4 regions of the Arthrobacter sp. TmtSoilC48 genome follow, and region 2 is predicted to be linked to each of the others. Evidence: riboswitches for the same ligand, from Rfam matches in the RefSeq annotation. Region 2 holds a riboswitch; each other region holds the start of a gene.
What was found. Region 2 has a riboswitch for cyclic di-AMP ahead of AC6I97_RS19490 (M23 family metallopeptidase). Riboswitches for the same ligand answer to the same signal wherever they lie in the genome.

Region 1: linked by a shared signal. The riboswitch ahead of AC6I97_RS20445 (aggregation-promoting factor C-terminal-like domain-containing protein) and the one ahead of AC6I97_RS19490 (M23 family metallopeptidase) in region 2 are both predicted to bind cyclic di-AMP.
Region 3: linked by a shared signal. The riboswitch ahead of AC6I97_RS03965 (hypothetical protein) and the one ahead of AC6I97_RS19490 (M23 family metallopeptidase) in region 2 are both predicted to bind cyclic di-AMP.
Region 4: linked by a shared signal. The riboswitch ahead of AC6I97_RS00275 (NlpC/P60 family protein) and the one ahead of AC6I97_RS19490 (M23 family metallopeptidase) in region 2 are both predicted to bind cyclic di-AMP.

The regions. Positions count from the first base shown of each region.
Region 1 covers NZ_AP046049.1:4,455,027-4,459,144, reverse strand. The annotation lists gene AC6I97_RS20450 (glycoside hydrolase family 13 protein) at 1-1,205, shown strand, start outside; gene AC6I97_RS20445 (aggregation-promoting factor C-terminal-like domain-containing protein) at 1,426-2,238, opposite strand; cyclic di-AMP (ydaO/yuaA leader) riboswitch at 2,244-2,401, opposite strand; gene AC6I97_RS20440 (sensor histidine kinase) at 2,536-4,029, opposite strand; gene AC6I97_RS20435 (response regulator transcription factor) at 4,033-4,118, opposite strand, start outside.
Region 2 covers NZ_AP046049.1:4,235,057-4,239,174, reverse strand. The annotation lists gene serC (phosphoserine transaminase) at 1-735, opposite strand, end outside; gene AC6I97_RS19495 (iron-dependent transcriptional repressor DtxR) at 1,040-1,735, shown strand; cyclic di-AMP (ydaO/yuaA leader) riboswitch at 1,935-2,164, shown strand; gene AC6I97_RS19490 (M23 family metallopeptidase) at 2,171-3,001, shown strand; cyclic di-AMP (ydaO/yuaA leader) riboswitch at 3,147-3,310, shown strand; gene AC6I97_RS19485 (C40 family peptidase) at 3,315-4,043, shown strand.
Region 3 covers NZ_AP046049.1:817,469-821,586, forward strand. The annotation lists gene AC6I97_RS03960 (AEC family transporter) at 1-674, shown strand, start outside; gene AC6I97_RS03965 (hypothetical protein) at 920-2,296, opposite strand; cyclic di-AMP (ydaO/yuaA leader) riboswitch at 2,299-2,449, opposite strand; gene AC6I97_RS03970 (hypothetical protein) at 2,579-2,812, opposite strand; gene AC6I97_RS03975 (ATP-dependent DNA ligase) at 2,860-3,927, shown strand; gene AC6I97_RS03980 (DUF6480 family protein) at 4,026-4,118, opposite strand, start outside.
Region 4 covers NZ_AP046049.1:45,549-49,666, reverse strand. The annotation lists gene AC6I97_RS00285 (NCS2 family permease) at 1-180, opposite strand, end outside; gene AC6I97_RS00280 (copper resistance CopC family protein) at 294-917, shown strand; cyclic di-AMP (ydaO/yuaA leader) riboswitch at 1,091-1,259, shown strand; gene AC6I97_RS00275 (NlpC/P60 family protein) at 1,263-2,030, shown strand; gene AC6I97_RS00270 (NAD(P)/FAD-dependent oxidoreductase) at 2,213-2,905, opposite strand; gene AC6I97_RS00265 (universal stress protein) at 3,334-4,118, shown strand, end outside.

The DNA.
Region 1 (4,118 bases), 220 kb from region 2:
GTGCTGCGATTCATCAAATGATGAATTGGTGGCTCGACCGCGGCGTGGACGGGTTCAGAATGGACGTCATCAATTTCATTTCGAAGGTGCCCACCTTGCCTGATGGAGTAACTGAACCGAACAAGCCCTACGCGGACGGAAGACCCTACTATGTCAACGGACCGAGGCTGCATGAATTTCTGCAGGAGTTCCATAGGAATGTCTTTGAACACCGTAACGACCAAATACTCACGGTTGGTGAGATGCCGGGAGTGACTGTGGAGGACGCGGTGAGGTTCACGGAGCACGGCGGCCCGGGGCTGAACATGATTTTCCAGTTCGACCACATGACCTTGGACATGACGCGCGGCAACAAATGGCTGCCCGGGGAGTTGCGGCTTGAAGAGCTGAAGGCGTGCTTGGGGCGTTGGCAGGAGGGGATGGCGGAGCGAGGCTGGAACAGCCTTTTTTGGGGTAACCATGACTCAGCTCGCGCCGTGTCCCGCTTTGGTGACGATAGCGAATACCGCGTCCAATCGGCCAAGATGCTCGCAGGGGTCCTGCACCTCCACCGGGGCACTCCCTACGTTTACCAGGGTGAGGAACTAGGTATGACCAATATGGTTTTTGACGCGATCAGCGAGCACAGGGACATTGAAGTCCTCAACTATCACCGGGAAGCTAGCGGGCACGGTGGGCAATCTGAGGCAGAAATCCTGAAGGCGGTGCGTCCTCTTAACCGCGACAATGCCCGCACACCGTTTCATTGGGATTCGACTCCCGGGGCTGGTTTCTCCAGTGGCACGCCATGGATAGCGGTGAATCCCAATTCCAGTTCCATCAACGCCGAGGCACAAATCGATGATCCGGAATCTGTATTCACGTTCTACAGGCAACTAATCGGGTTGCGCCACTCCGATATTGTGATCTCGCACGGCGACTTCAGGATGCTCTTGCCCTTCGACCGGAATGTCTATGCTTTCATGCGTTCCCTGGACGGAGTGGAGATGCTTGTCCTCGGCAACTTCTCAGATCGCGAAGTAGAAGTGGACATCGATGACGCTTCCTGGGCTTCTGCGGATCAGGTGCTTGGCAACTATGCCACTGAAGCATCGCTGATGATGCGCCCTTGGGAATTGAAAGTGTTCCGTCGCTTGCAGCCTCCTGTGGCTGCCATCTCGAATCAGCTATCCGTCCTTGACGAAACCGGGGGTCGACCAGAATGACGGGAGGTCGCTGATGTGTGGACCAGAACGCTCGCTCTGTGATCACCTGGCTCCGGCGTCAAAGAACCAGGCTTCGGCCTTGGTGCGGCGAAAACCGCCCCGCCTCCCGCCCGGGCGCATCAGTAGATCACTGCTGCGAACGGCGGAAAGCGGGGCGGCAATCGGGCCCTGCATGGTTTGAGCCCGCTGGGGTGGGCTCAAGCCCGCTTATTGAGTTGGCTTAGTACCAGTTGTTGGCCAAGTGGAAGGCAAGGGCCGCCGAGGGGGAACCGTAGCGTTCCTTGATGTAGTTCAGGCCCCACTTGATCTGGGTCTGGTAGTTGGTCAGCCAGTCATCGCCTGCGGTTGCCATCTTCGAAGCGGGCAATGATTGCACGATTCCGTAGGCACCACTGGAGGTGTTGGTCGCGGTGGTCCGCCAGTTGGATTCCTTCTCCCACAGTGTGTTCAGGGCAGTCATTTCGCCCGGACCCCAGCCGTAGTTGGCGAGGATGCTGGCGGCGTATGCCTTGGCAGCGGCGGGATCGTCCACGGCCTTGGGAGTGGCGGCTGCGGCTGCGGCTGCAGCAGCGGCGGCATCGGCAGCCTGCTTGGCGGCTGCATCAGCGGCAGCCTTTTCGGCGGCGGCCTGTGCGGCAGCTGCCTGGTCGGCGGCGGCTTTCTCGGCCGCAGCTTTTTCGGCGGCGGCTTGTGCCGCAGCTGCCTGGTCTGCAGCGGCCCTGTCTGCAGCGCCCTTCTTGGCAGCAGCATCCAAGGACGCCGAGATTTCAGCTGTTTTGTTGCTGGCCTGGGCGGTAGCCTGCGTCTCGGACGCCCGGCTCGTTTCGGGGAGATTGAATGCGGCGTTTGCGGCCTGGCCAAGCGATGCGACGCCCAATGCTGCGGCAACGACTCCTGCAACAACAGACATTCGTTGCCCGGTCTTGCCGCGGCGTGCAGCGTTCTTCAGAACGGTTTGCGACTTCGTCAGGGGAGCGTTGTGTTCGTCACGGTGACGCGCGGAAGGGCGCGTCTGATCGTTGAGTTCAGACATGTGTGATTACCTCTCAGCGCCTGCGGAGTTAGCTGTCGGGTTCGGATGAGGTCATCCGGCCGCGCGCGTGGCTGCGGCTTCACCCCAAGGGCAAGGAAAGTACTGTGCCCGGAGACTCTGGGTCCCCCGTCTCTGCCTCGAATGAGAACGGAACTCCGGGAAGTGGCAGAGCTCGGCGCATCCCGGGTGTGGGCCAGTTAGGGGCGACCCACCCTTTCGAAGGTACAGGAGGTTTCGGCTTAAGTCACATTTGGGTAACAGAGATCACGTTCACGGCGAGTCATGTTGCCCGATTCGTTATATGCGTTCGTTCAAAGCTGCGGGGAGTCGGAGAGTGAACTCCGTGCGTCCCGGCTGGGACGTTACTTCCACGCTGCCGCCATGCGCCTGGACGATGGATTCGACGATTGACAAGCCCAATCCGGAGGTCCCTTCCGACCCCGATCTCGCCGCGTCAGCCCGGGCAAAACGCGAGAAGATTCGCCCCTGGAAAGCAGTCGGAATACCAGGCCCGTTGTCCGTGACTGTGACCACCGCGCTACCGTCGGCGGAAAGCATGACGCCTGTGACCACCGTGGTACCTGGATCGGTGTGCTTGCGGGCGTTGGACAGCAGATTGGCCAGCACCTGATGCAGCTGGGTTGCGTCCCCGCGCACCGTAATGGGCTCGTCAGGGAGTTGGAGCTTCCAGATGTGGTCCGGTGCCATCACCTTTTCGTCGCTGACTGTCTCGATCACCAGCTGCGTCAGATCAACATCCGTGACCTTCAACGGCTGGCCTTCGTCCAGGCGCGCCAACAACAACAGGTCCTCCACAAGCGTGGTCATCCGTTCCGACTGGCTCTGGACCCGCGCCAGCGACTTCCTGCCGTCCTCCGTGAAGTTCTCCGTCATACGAAGCAGCTCGGTGTATCCACGGATGGCGGTCAGCGGTGTCCGAAGTTCGTGGGAGGCATCGGCAACGAACTGCCGGACCTTGGTTTCGCTCTCCTGACGGGCTTCCAGGGCCCTGGAAACGTTGTTGAGCATTTGGTTCAAAGCGTGGCCCACGCTGCCAACTTCAGTTCCAGGATGAGCGGCCGACGGCGGTACGCGCACCGCGAGTGCCACCTCACCGGCGTCGAGGGGAAGGCGCGATACTTTCGTTGCAACCTCCGAGAGTTGCTCCAGTGGCCGCATGGTCCGGCGGATGATGACGGTGCCGGCGAGGCCGATCAGCACCAGGCCGCCAAGTGAAACAAACACCATGGTCCATACCAGCGAGGCCTCGGCATTTTGCTTGTCAGCCAACGGCAGGCCTGTCGCAATCACATCGCCGTAGTTGGTCTCAACTGCCACCAGCCGATAGTCGCCGTTGGACAATGAACGGTCTACGGGCCGGTTGTCGCGGGGGAGCGAGAGCAGGACCTGCTTGTCTTCTGCCGAGAGTGCGACCCGGCGACCGTTTGCGTTGAGGAAGCCCGAGTTGATGACCGTGGAACCATCGATCCTCGCGTTAAGTGTCCCGGCGCCCTGGCCACGGGCCTCAAGGGGATCCGGCCGACCGCTGGAGGGAAAGTTCGACGGCGGTCTGCCGAAGTCATTCGCGCGGCCTGACGCCTGCTCCAACTGCTTGTCGAGCTGTTTGTTGAAGTACATGTCCATGGAGGCGTAACTAACCACTCCAACTGCACCGCAAATCGCCACCAGCAATGCCATCGCCACCAGGACCAACCGCGTGCGCAGATGCCAGGTGGAGGGATTGAGCCAGTTCCGCTGGGTCTTACGGGCTACTCCGGAAGAGGTGGACAAGATTCAGTCCGCAGGCTTGATGACGTAGCCAGCGCCACGGATGGTGTGGATCATTGGCGGGTGGTTGGCTTCGATTTTCTTGCGCAGGT
Region 2 (4,118 bases):
GTTCAGTTTGGAGTTGTCGATAGCGGTCTGCAGGTCCAGGAAGTCCGGAATCCAGCGGTCGCTGGCCTTGATCCGGGCCGCGCGCTCCAACGCTGCCGGGGAGAACAGGCCCAGCCACAGGCCACCGTCAGAGGCGAAGTTCTTCTGCGGGGCGAAGTAGTAGACATCCGATTCGGCGACGTCGACGTCCAGCCCGCCGGCGGCTGAAGTGGCGTCCACCAGGACGAGCGAACCGTCATCGGCGCCTTCGACGCGCTTTACAGGGGCTGCAACACCGGTTGAAGTCTCGTTCTGGGGCCAGGCATAGACGTCAACCCCGGCCTCCGCCTGGGAGACCGGCCGCGTGCCGGGCTCGGACGTGATGATGGAGGATGCATCCAGGAAGGGGGCTTTGTTGGTGGCCGCGGCAAACTTGGAACCGAATTCACCGAAGGAAAGGTGCTGGGCCTTTTTCTCAACGAGCCCAAAAGCTGCTACATCCCAGAAAGCAGTGGAACCGCCGACGCCGAGGACAACCTCGTAGCCCTCGGGTGCACGGAAGAACTGGCTGAGTCCTTCGCGGACCGAACCCACCAGGTTCTTGACCGGCGCCTGACGGTGGGACGTGCCAAGAATGGTGGTCGATGCGGCAGACAGGGCCTGGACCTGTTCCGGGCGGACCTTGGACGGTCCCGCGCCGAATCGTCCGTCCTTGGGCAGCAGGTCGGCGGGAATAGTGATGCTGTTGTCGCTCACGTGTGGCTCCAATGGGTATCGGTTAGAGAGGGGGAGGTGGGCAGGTGGCATCGGCTGCCCCTTCGACTCCCTCATTCTGCCTGACCGGACCCAGCGTCAGGAATCTGCGGGTGTCATAGTCCGCCACGTGGAATGCCGGATCACCACAGGCATTTCGACCCAGGGAAAAATTATCCAGAGTAATTCCAAATAAGCTAGGCTTGGATTGACGTTCCGGAGGTGTCGGTTGCACACCGTCCACCTTGGCTGGGACGCGGTACGGTGGAGATTACGCAAGAAATGCGTTCGAGGAGAGCTGAGCTGGATGACGGATCTGATCGATACCACTGAGATGTATCTTCGGACCATTTTGGAGCTTGAAGAAGAGAACATCGTGGCTCTTCGCGCACGCATCGCGGAGCGTCTGCGGCACTCGGGTCCCACGGTTTCCCAGACCATTGGACGCATGGAGCGTGACGGCCTGGTGATTGTGTCCAACGACCGCCACCTGGAGCTGACCGAAGTCGGGCGCAAGCGGGCCACCGAGGTCATGCGGAAGCACCGCCTTGCCGAGAGGCTCCTGGCGGACGTCATTGGTCTGGACTGGGCGTACGTTCATGACGAAGCATGTCGCTGGGAACACGTCATGAGCGAACGGGTGGAACGGCGGCTCTATGAGTTGTTGCAGCACCCCACAGAGTCACCATATGGCAACCCTATTCCGGGCTTGGAAGCCCTTGGCGGCCTCGCCAACCAGCCTCTTTCCCGCCTGGACGTGAACCTGCTGCATGCGATGGACGGGTACGCTGCCGATTCGCGTGTAGTGGTCAGCCGGCTTGCTGAACCCATCCAGGTTGAGCCCGAGCTCCTCACCCAGCTCGATGAAGGCGGAATTCGTCCTGGCGCAACCGTCTCCTTGGAACGGGTGGGGGAGTACATCTCCGTCCGCGTTCCGGGCATTGAAGGAGCACTGGAGCTGCCTCCCGAGGTCGCTGCGCACGTCTTCGTCGCCGTCAGCTGACTCTGACTTGCCCTGACCACGGGAGTGTCGGATCTCACTTTGTGGTGGTTGGCGCGCGTATGACCTGCGGCTTTCCGCGACTGATGATATGGAGCACCCGCAACACGGTCGTTTTGGAAAGATAACGAATTTATTACTGCGGGCTTTAATCACCTATAGTTATCTACTAGCGCCGATACCAAAGCGTTACCTGATCTGGAGCCGAGCTCTGCCAGCAGATCAGGTGTGTCATCAACTACTGGCAGAGGCGGGGGAACCACAAGCGGCTGCCTAAAGAAGCAGCCTTGGGGTGAAGTCCGCAGCAGAAGTGCCTACTAACGCAAGTCCTTCCGGGGATACCTGTGTGCCGTTTGCGCTTCGTGCGGACCGGGTCTTTGAACTCTCTGACCCGAATCCGACAGCTAACTTCGCAGGCTTTCCAGAGAGGAACAGAGTTTGACATCGCAGAACGTCAGGGGCCGTCGCCGTGCGTCCGGCCCCACTGCTGAGCTGCGGCCAGCCCGCGCCGCAATGGAGATCCGGCCACGCGACACCCCGCGTCAGGTGCGCCGCCGTAAGAGCCCGTTGCGCCAGGTAGCCGACTTCGCGTCAGCCAGTGGTGTAGGGCAGAAGGCCGGTGTCGCGCTTGCAGCCACCGGACTTGCCCTGACTGTAGGTCTGCCTGCCACAAGCCCCGTCATGGCCACGTCGGAATCGGGCCAGACCGAGGCGGCGCTCTCCGTGCCCGGTGGCAGCCAGCCCGAAGTTTCTGCAGCAGCCTCTGCCAAAATCGATTTCAGTCGTGCCGCAGTGGCCACCGCCGCTGACCCGGACGGCAAGCTCAAGCAGCTGTTGAGCGCCCAGTCAGCGGGGAGCATTCAGCGTGCTTCCTCACTTGGCACCTTGGGAAGTCCTCTGGACAAGCTGGTCACGGCATCGCCGTTTGGCTACCGCGTCAGCCCCCTTACCGGCGGCACCGGTGACTTCCACCGTGGCCAGGACTTCGTGGCCCAGTGCGGAACCGCCGTCCACGCCGCCGCTGCAGGCAAGGTCACGTTCGCCGGGTGGCATGAGTACGGCGGAGGCAATCGCGTTGTGATTGATCACGGCAACGGCCTTGAGACCACGTACAACCACCTGTCGTCCTTCAACGTCAAGGTGGGGCAGACTGTCAGCCGCGGCGATACCGTCGCGCTGAGTGGCACCACAGGAGCATCTACCGGCTGCCACCTCCACTTCGAGGTCCAGGTAAACGGCGAAGTCGTAGATCCCATGGGCTGGCTCTGAGCAATTTGATGGTTGTCTCTCGCATCCATGACACGCCCCGTGACCTGAATGTGACATTCACGAACATCTGTTGTACCGTCTAAAGCGCATCGGCTTTTTAGGGGGCCGGTGCACTTGAGTGGATTGCCTAGCTCTGCCACCACTCGAGGTCCGTTCGCAAAAATCGTCTGGCAGGGGCGGGGGAACCAATTTTGGTCTTCGAGTCAGAAGACCTTGGGGTTAAGTCGCAGAAGCTTCCTTGAAGCCGCGCGGCCGGATGACTCCCATCCGAATCCGACAGCTCACCTCGCAGGCATTGGGAGAGGCTACCTTCGTGTCATCACGCACTACCCCTGCGCGCCATCGCGCCGAATTGGTTCGCACGAACCCGTTGAACACCCTTTCCAAGGCTGTCTCAACCAATGCAGGCACCGTAGGCCGCCAAGCCGCCGTTCTGGCCGCAGCCTCGGGGCTCGTTCTCAGTGTTGGACTCCCGGCCCAGGCCGCTGACACCGACGTTTCGAAGTCGGAATCTTCCAGCACCCAGCAGTTGGTCGCCACCGCAGTTGTTACCGCGGAGCCCACCGCAACGGTTTCCTTCGAAAGCCCCGTTGTGGTCACCAAGGAAGCTCCCAAGGTTCAGCGGGCCTCCCAGCGCACGTCGACCGAAGACCAAGCGAACAGCACCCTCGGTGCCCTGTCCTCCAAGGCCAAGGATGCTGCTTCAAGCGCGGCAGCCTCCGGACTTGCAGCAATTGCCTACACCGGCATCGGCCACCCCTACGTTTGGGGCGGCACTTCCCCCAACGGCTGGGACTGCTCCGGATTTACCCAGTGGGTTTACGCCCAGGCCGGCATCAGCATCCCCCGCGTCAATGCCTGGACGATCATGACCCCCACCAGCACCCCTGCCCCTGGCGACCTCGTCGTTCAGAACGGCGGAGCCCACGTGGGCATCTACGTCGGCAACGGCATGATGATCAGCGCTTTGAACCCCAGCCAGGGCACGCTCCTGCACTCCGTGGCCTCCACCGGCACATCCTCGTTCTACACCCTCCGCTAGGAAATCCCATTCGGGGTAAGCCAGCATGCCCCCCAAGTGCTGGCAGCCCATAACCCGCGTGCGGTCCCAGCGTGC
Region 3 (4,118 bases), 3.4 Mb from region 2:
GCTTCCTGTTCTTCCGGCGGCCGGTCGCGGAAACGGCGGTTGGTGCCATGGCAAGCAGTTATGCCAACGCGAACAACATCGGCATTCCTGTTTCGTTGTATGCAGTGGGCACGGCGCAGCACGTTGCTCCAGTCCTTCTGGTTCAACTCCTGATCATGGCGCCCTTCTACCTCAGCGTCCTGGGCGTGGCAGGCGGCACGAGAATCTCGTGGAAACGGATGCTGTTGCAGCCTTTCTCCAATCCCATGATTATCGCCTCGGGCCTGGGGGTGGTGATGGCCCTGACGGGGTGGGAGGCTCCGGAGCTCGTTCAGAGACCCATCGATATGCTGGCCGGCGCGGCCGTCCCCATGGTTCTGCTGGCTTTTGGCATGTCGCTGGCTGGCAAGGCGCCTCTCCAAAAGGGCGATGGCCGCGTGGAGACCGTAGTTGCTACCACGTTGAAGGTGGCTGGCATGCCAGTGGTGGTCTGGGCGCTGGGGCGCTTCGTGTTCGGCTTGGAGGGTCAGCACCTCTTGGCCAGCGTCATCATGGCCGCACTGCCAACCGCACAGAACGTCTTCCTTTTCGCTTCTCCCTACGGACGCGGGATGACAATGGCCCGGGATGTCATCCTCTGTACAACGGTCCTGTGCATCGGGGCGTTGGTTATGGTTGCGTGGCTGCTTGGATAGAAGCGATCGAGGCCGGGAAAAAGCGACACACGAAACAAAAGAGGCAGGCACCCGGGTGGAGCAGTTCAGGGTCGGGTGCCCGCCTCGTCTTGTTGTCTTGATTCTGGTTGCTGTGATTCCTTAGGCCCGGCGCAACCGTTGGCAGCTCCAGCGGCCCATCCGATTGCGGAAGGTGGCAGTGCGGCTGCTGCTGCAGTACCGGCCATGCCATCCGACGTGCGCGCTGGTCCTGGGAAGCCGCGTGCTCATTTCAAGATCCCTGTGGCGCCGTCAAGTATGCCGTCCAGGTCCAGGGGTGAATCGCTGGACGGTGTGGTGGTGCTGGGACTGCCGGTCGGCTTTGGCTTTGGCGCCGGAGCCTGTGTTGGAGTTGGTGCCGGAGTGCCGGTGGGGGTCGGCGTCGTCGTGGCAGGTGGGGTGGTGACCGTGTCCGACGGAACCGGGCTCGGGGCCGGCTGGGTTGGAACAGGAGTTGTCACGCCCGGGACGGGAACAACAGCCGACGGGACTGCCGAAGGCACCCAAACAGGATCCGCGAGTGACACTTGCGGAGTCGGAAGGGACGACGACGGCGCCTGGTCGGGTGCCTCTCCTGACGACTGCGTTGCTACGGTTGCCGGCTTTCCGGCCTCGCTGGTGGCCGACGACGCGGAGGCGCTGGCGGAGGACGAGCTGGGTGCAGGGGTAGCCGAAGTTGACTGCCTGCTGTCGCTACCCGTCTTTGCGCCGCTTGCTTCCTGGGCCGGCGTTTCCTGCCCGAAGAAGGGAAGCTCGAAGGCCTGGCTCATGGTGCCAACGGTCAATACCAAGCCCAAGGCCCCAGCGACGACTGCCATGCGCTGGCCCATTGTTTTGACCGAGGCGGCCTTGGTGAGCACGGCGTGCGGTTCGGGGCTGAAGGATGACCCGCCCAGGGATGAAGCTCCCAGTGATGAAGCTCCGAAGGCAGGGGCGCCGCCAGCCGGGGTTTCGCCAGCAGTTGCCGCCTTACGGGCCGTACCGCTCCCCGATTCCTGGGCGCGAAGGGCTTTCCGGCTTGCGAGACCAGAGGCGGCGGTCGCGGCTGCGGCAAGCTGTGCGGGGCTCTTAGCCGGAACGATCGGGATGGCAGCGGTGGCAGGTTCGGGATTCGCTGCGACCGGTTCGGGCGCGACCGGTTCGGCCGCCTGAACGATCGGGATGGCAGCGGTGGCAGGTTCGGGATTCGCTGCGGGTTCGGGCGCGACCGGTTCGGCCGCCTGAACAGCTGGAATCGCAGCAGTTGCCGGCTCCAGGGGAACAGGGTCCGCCGGAGCAGAGTCCGCTGTTGCAGAATCCGCTGGTGCTGTTTCTGCTGGAGCAGTTTCAGTGGGGACTGTCTCAGCAGAAATAGCTGCCTGGGCTGCCCGTTCACGCTCTGCCGCCCGAGCGGCCGCGCGCGTAATGGGTGCCGCAGTTTGGGGATTGGAAGCAGAGGCGGGAATAGAAGCAGTGGCGGGTTCCGGCGTCGTGCCTGCTAAACCTGCTTCTGCTTCCGGCGTGCTGGTGGAGGATCCGCTGGGTTGGGCCCGACGGCGTCCGGTTGGCTGGGTACGCTCGCGCGCTATTTGGGCGCGGCGCGGCTGATCCATGGTTGGGGACATGGTGGTTGCCTCTCAACGCCTGCGAGGTTAGCTGTCGGGTTCGGACGAGGCCGTCCGGCCGCACATGGCGGCTTCACCCCAAGGGCCTAGGGAAAATCAGGCCCGGGAACTCTGGGTCCCCCGTCTCTGCCGCGGGTCTGGCGGATTCCGGTTTGCGGCAGAGCTCGGCGTCAACCCGGAAGCGGCCCAGCGGAGATGAGGGTCGCTCTTCGACGGTACATGAGCGGCATAGCAAAGTCACATTAATGTAACGGGCGGGACGCCTTCCGGCTCGAAGGCCCGTTAGGACTTAGGCTCCGGGGCCGGAGCCGGGGCTGGCAGCTCGTACTGGATCCTTTGGACTTGGTGTGCGTAATGGGTCTCGGGTCGGAAAATTTCGTCGGCCACACCAAGCATCCCACCCGTGGCGCCGCGCCGGACTTTACCCTTGCTGTTCTGGCGCAAGACCCAGAACCAAAGGGCCGCAATGAGGGCAGGTGCTGCCAGCACTGCCACTAGTACGGCCAAGATATCCATGGCCCAAGACTAGCTTCCGCCGCGGGCGGCAGGTAGAACATAGTCGTATGGACCTCCCAGTGATGCCGCCCATTTCGCCCATGCTTGCCAAGTCTGTTCCTTCGATCCCTGATGTGGGTCATTTTGAGCCAAAGTGGGACGGGTTCAGGACCATCGTTTTCAAAGATGGTGATGAGATCATCCTGGGTAGCCGAAACGAACGTCCTATGACACGGTATTTCCCTGAGCTGGTGGAAGCCCTTCGGAAGAATCTCCCGGACAAATGCGTGATCGACGGCGAGATTGTCCTCATAGCTGGGAACAGGCTCGACTTCGAGGGCCTTCAGCAGCGCATCCATCCCGCCGACAGCCGTGTGCGGATGCTGGCCGGGAGCACCCCGTCCTCCTTCATCGGATTCGACATCCTCGCGCTGGGAGACGAGAACCTCATGGACAAGCCGTTTTCCGAGCGTCGAGCAGCTTTGGAGCGGGCACTGTCCAAGGCTGAGGCGCCCGTTTACGTAACACCGGCGGTGACGGAACTTGACCAAGCACAGGAGTGGTTCGTGCAGCTCGAAGGCGCCGGGCTTGACGGCATACTTTCCAAACCGCTCGAGGAGACATACCAACCGAATAAGCGCGTCATGTTCAAAACCAAGCATGAACGGACCGCGGACTGCGTGGTGGCCGGATTCCGCTGGCATAAAACGGGAAAGGTTGTCGGGTCGATGCTGCTTGGGCTGTATAACGACGCCGGCCAGCTGCAGCACGTTGGGGTGGTGGCTTCATTTCCCATGGCCAAGCGCGAAAGCCTGGTGGCTGAACTTGAGCCATACCAGACGGAGTTCAGCGAACATCCTTGGGGTCAGTGGGCCGACCAAGGAGATGCCGCCGCTACTGGTTCCCGGATGCCGGGCGCGCAAAGCCGGTGGAGCGGCGGCAAGGACTTCTCCTTTGTTCCCCTTCGGCCCGAGCTCGTCATCGAGGTTGCGTATGACTACATGGAAGGCGACCGGTTCCGGCACACCACCCAGTTTCGTCGATGGCGGCCGGACCGGACTCCGGAGAGCTGTACGTATTCCCAGCTGGAGGAGCCAGCTGATTATGACCTCGGGGAGATACTGAGGCTGCCGTAACCGGAGTTGCCCCCGCTAATACGTTGCTGGGCCGCTAGTACGTTGCTGGGCCGCTAATACGTTGCTGGGCAGCGACAGGACAGCGGCTTGGGGACGAGCTACTCTTCGTGTCCCTGGTCGCTGCTCATGCTGCCCTCCGCGGGTGGGGTTTCGCCCGGAGGTACGCCGCCTCCAGGCTCGAGTCCCGTGAC
Region 4 (4,118 bases), 4.2 Mb from region 2:
GGCCGTGAAGCCGAGCGATGCTCCCCTCGAGTCTGCCCCGGAGAGGATCAGCGGGTTCAGGACCACGATGTAGCTCATGGCGAAGAAGGTCGCGAAGCCGCCGCGGATTTCCCGCGAGTATGTGGACCCGCGCTCGGAGATCTTGAAGTAGCGGTCGATTGCAGAACCTTGTTTAAGCATGAAGGTCTCCGGGGATCGGGGGAGTTTGCTCTCAAATCCTATGCCCGCCAATGTGGGGTGCTGGAACGATTCGCCTAGTCTGTAAGGAAGCCAACACTAGGAGAAACCGCCCCATGCGTACCATCCGCCCGCTTCTGGCCGCCGTCGTAGCCGCTCTTGCTTTCGCTTGCGCGTTGCTGCTTGGAGCTGCTCCGGCCTCCGCGCACGACGTCGCCGAATCAACAACCCCGGCCAACGGTGCCAGGGTGGCTGAAGTGCCGGCGTCGGTATCCATCACGTTCAACAACCAGCCACTGGCCATCGGTTCCGGCGTGACCGTCACCGCCGGGGGCGAAAACTGGGCAGATGGCGCAGTGGAAATCATCGACAACAGGGCTGTCCAGAAGCTGCGTCAGGGCGCTCCAGCCGGCGAATACACCGTGGTGTGGCGCGTGGTCAGTTCAGACTCCCACCCGATCGAGGGAACCTTCAAGTTCACAGTTTCCGGGACAAGCACGACGACGGCGAGCGGCTCGGCAGGTGCCTCCGCCCCGGCTTCGGCGGCTGTTCCGACGGCGGGCACAGCGGCCCCCGGTACGGAAAATACTGAGCCGGCTCCGGCAGCTTCCCAGCCCTTCCCCTGGAGCATCGTTGGCCTCGCTGTGGTGGCGATCGGTCTCGTGATCTTCCTCGCTGTTACAGCCCGGAAGAAGCTAGCGGCCCCCAACGACCCGGATGGCGAAAATTCCCCGGAATAGCGGGGTTTTCTACATACTTGCGAAGATCTCGAAACGGTTACTGCGACACGCCAAAAACGAACTGCTCGTTACGTAAATGTGACTTTGCGGTGATCTTCCCGTAGGGTTGTACCTGTGCCTGTTCCACGTAACGGGCATTCCGGTCTGATTGCCTAGCTCTGCCGCAGTCCGGAATCCGTTCGCAGACAAACCTACGGCAGAGACGGGGAACCCATTTTGGCCCGCTTTCAGAGCGCGCCTTGGGGTGAAGTCACGAAGCTTCCGCTGCACAGCGGGGGATAGTGGCCGGGTGACTCCCATCCGAATCCGACAGCTAACCTCGCAGGCATCGGGAGAGGCTCTTTCATGTCTTCACGCATTCTTCGCGGCCGTCGTAAGGCGGACAGCGTACGTCCTAATCCGTTCATCTCCATCTCCAAGGCTGTTGCCAGCAACGCCTCCGGCGCAGGTCGCCAAGCCGCTGTCATCGCAGCAGCTTCAGGCCTGGTCCTCACGGGCTCCATCGCTGCCCACGCAGCAGAGACCCCTGTTCAGCGCGACTCCAGCCCCGCTACTGTCGCCGAGACCGTTACCGAGGGTCCCACCAAGGTTGTTACGGCCGCATCGACGGCCACCATCAACTTCGAGCGCCCCGCGGTTGCTTCCGTAGCGGCTCCCGTCATTGAAAAGCCGGCTCCTGTTGCTCCGGCTCCGGCGGCCAAGAAGGCGCCCGCAGCGGCTACCGTCCAGGCCGCTGCAACTACTACGGCTACCGCCCCAGTGGCATCCGCGCCTGCTGCAGCTCCGGCTGTTGGTGGCATCAACGCTGCCATGGTCGCCTCGGCTTACGCCCAGATCGGCATCATGCAGGATTGCACCGCGATGGTGGAACGGGCCCTCGGCTCTGCCGGCATCCCGGTTGGCGACCTCGCACCCATGCAGTTCCTGAACTACGGCAAGGTTGTCAGCGACCCCCAGCCCGGTGACATGATCGTCCAGTCCGGCCACGTAGCCATCTACATCGGCAACGGCCAGGCCATCAGCGGTGGCATCAACGGCAACCAGACGGGCATCCACCCGATCAGCTGGCTCACCGCAACCGGCCCCATCACGTACGTACGCGCTGGCGCCTAAGCTTCACGCTCCAACTCAAAGGCCGGTGCTTTCGAGGACAAATGTCTTCGGAGGCGCCGGCCTTTTGGGTTAATTTTTGTTCTTTTTAGGAACATGCTTTGGTTGGCTCGATCGTTTCAAGGCCAGGGTTCTCCGCCAGGTTTCTACGCGCAGGGTTCCAGGTAAAGGCTCCAGGCCAGGTTCTAGGCGAGGGCGATGCCCGGCCCGGCGGGGAGGGCCACCTTGGATGAGATCGCTTGCCCCACTGCCTTGGCTTGCCGTAGTACTTCCTTGGGCGTGGGTGTAATAAGTTCCCCAACGCCCACCAAGTGCATCCCGACTGCACGCATGGCTGCCACGAAGTTCTGGCCTATGGCGATTCCCAGATCGGCAAGCATTCGGCGCAGCTGGCTCTGGGCGCAGCGCGTCACCACGATGTGGTCTGCCAGGAGAACCCCGCTGGCTGTATGCACGGCCCATTGACGTGGGGTGGATTCGAGGGGGCCATAGACGCTCATCCCAGCCCTCAGGCTGCCCGTGGTCAGGCTTGCAACGGGTCCGTATCCAAGCTGCAACGACGAGTCGCCGCCCAGGAAGTCCAGCCGAACAGCGCGTGTGGTGGTGCGGACATCCAAGTGATGGCTGGCGGCGTAATTGCGCAAATGGCGCAGGATCTCGTTGCGCTCCTGCATTGCCGCGGGATCTGCTGCGTCGCAGCGCTGGAGCATTCCCGTGTGGACCGCTGGTCCGGTGGTCGATAAAGAACCAAAGCCATCCAGCACGATGGAACCGACGCCGTAGCGGCTGAGCTCGCTGGCAACAGCCAGGCCGGAGAGGCCGGTGCCGATCACCACGGTGGTAGTCCGTTCCGTGACGGAATCAGGAGTGAGTGACACTGCTTGGGTTCCTCCTTGACGTGTGTGCCTTTCGGCAGCGCGCTGGATCGCGTCCGAGTTCCCCAAGCGGCCGCAAATAAATGGCCGGGTTGTGTCCTGGGACACCTTTGCCGGCCATTCGGTGACTCGAACACTACCGAACTTTTTCTGCCATGGATAGCCTCGGCGACAGCGTGTTTTGGATGTTCATCCGCAGCGCAACCCGGCGCGTGGTGAGCGTGCCGGAAACCGAGCCCGGACCGTTATCCACATAGCCCAAAGTCGCCTTGATTCGGCATTGCCAACCGAGAATAGTGGGCATTGGAAGGAGAACCCCGAGGGTTTCTTCGGCCCCGGCTATTGGTTGCGCGCCAGCAAAGGATCACCGGTATGGAGAACCTCTGGCAGAATGGCCGGAACATCAAGCAGTAGGTGGAGAGGCGGGCCCCATGGACCAGCACGGCAGACACATTGAAGAACCACTGGACGGCGGGGACCAGGCTGTGGCGCCTGGTGGAATCGTCGTCGGAGTGGACGGTTCCGAGCATGGTCAATGCGCCCTTGTATGGGCTGCGCGTGAGGCGGAACGGCGCCAACTTCCCCTGCATATAGTCACGGCTTATTCGGTGCCCATCTTCGCAGCGTCCGGCCTCGACGGCGGATACGCCACCGTGGACGATTCCGTGATCCGCGAGGGCGCGGAAGCAATCGTCAAGCAAGCCATGGATAAGGTCTCAAGCTACAACATTGACGTCGATGCGTCAGTGGAGAATGGGGATGCCGCGGGAGTCCTCCTTGACCTCTCTGCGAACGCTGCACTCCTCGTGTTTGGCAGCCGTGGCCGTGGTGGCTTTGTCGGGCGTCTCCTGGGCTCGGTCAGCAGCGCCTTGCCGGCCCACGCAAAATGCCCCACCGTAACGGTCCCGCTGTATTGCGCCGATCGTTTGGGCGAGAACACCGAGGACAAGCACATCAAGGCTGAGCACGCCAAGGCCGGGCCGCGAACGGTGGAAAACGTCGTCGCCGTGGGTGTGGACGGTTCGGAGCAGGCCCGCGTCGCCGTTCTCGAGGCAGCCGAACAAGCCCAGCGGATGGGGGCCAAACTCCGCGTCATCTGCGCAGTCCCGCAGTACAGCGGCTCCTTGGCCTGGGTGCCGGCACCGTTGGATCGCGATGCCCTGTTCGCGGATATCAAAGTCCAATTGGATGCAGGCGTCGCCTGGCTCCGCAGCCA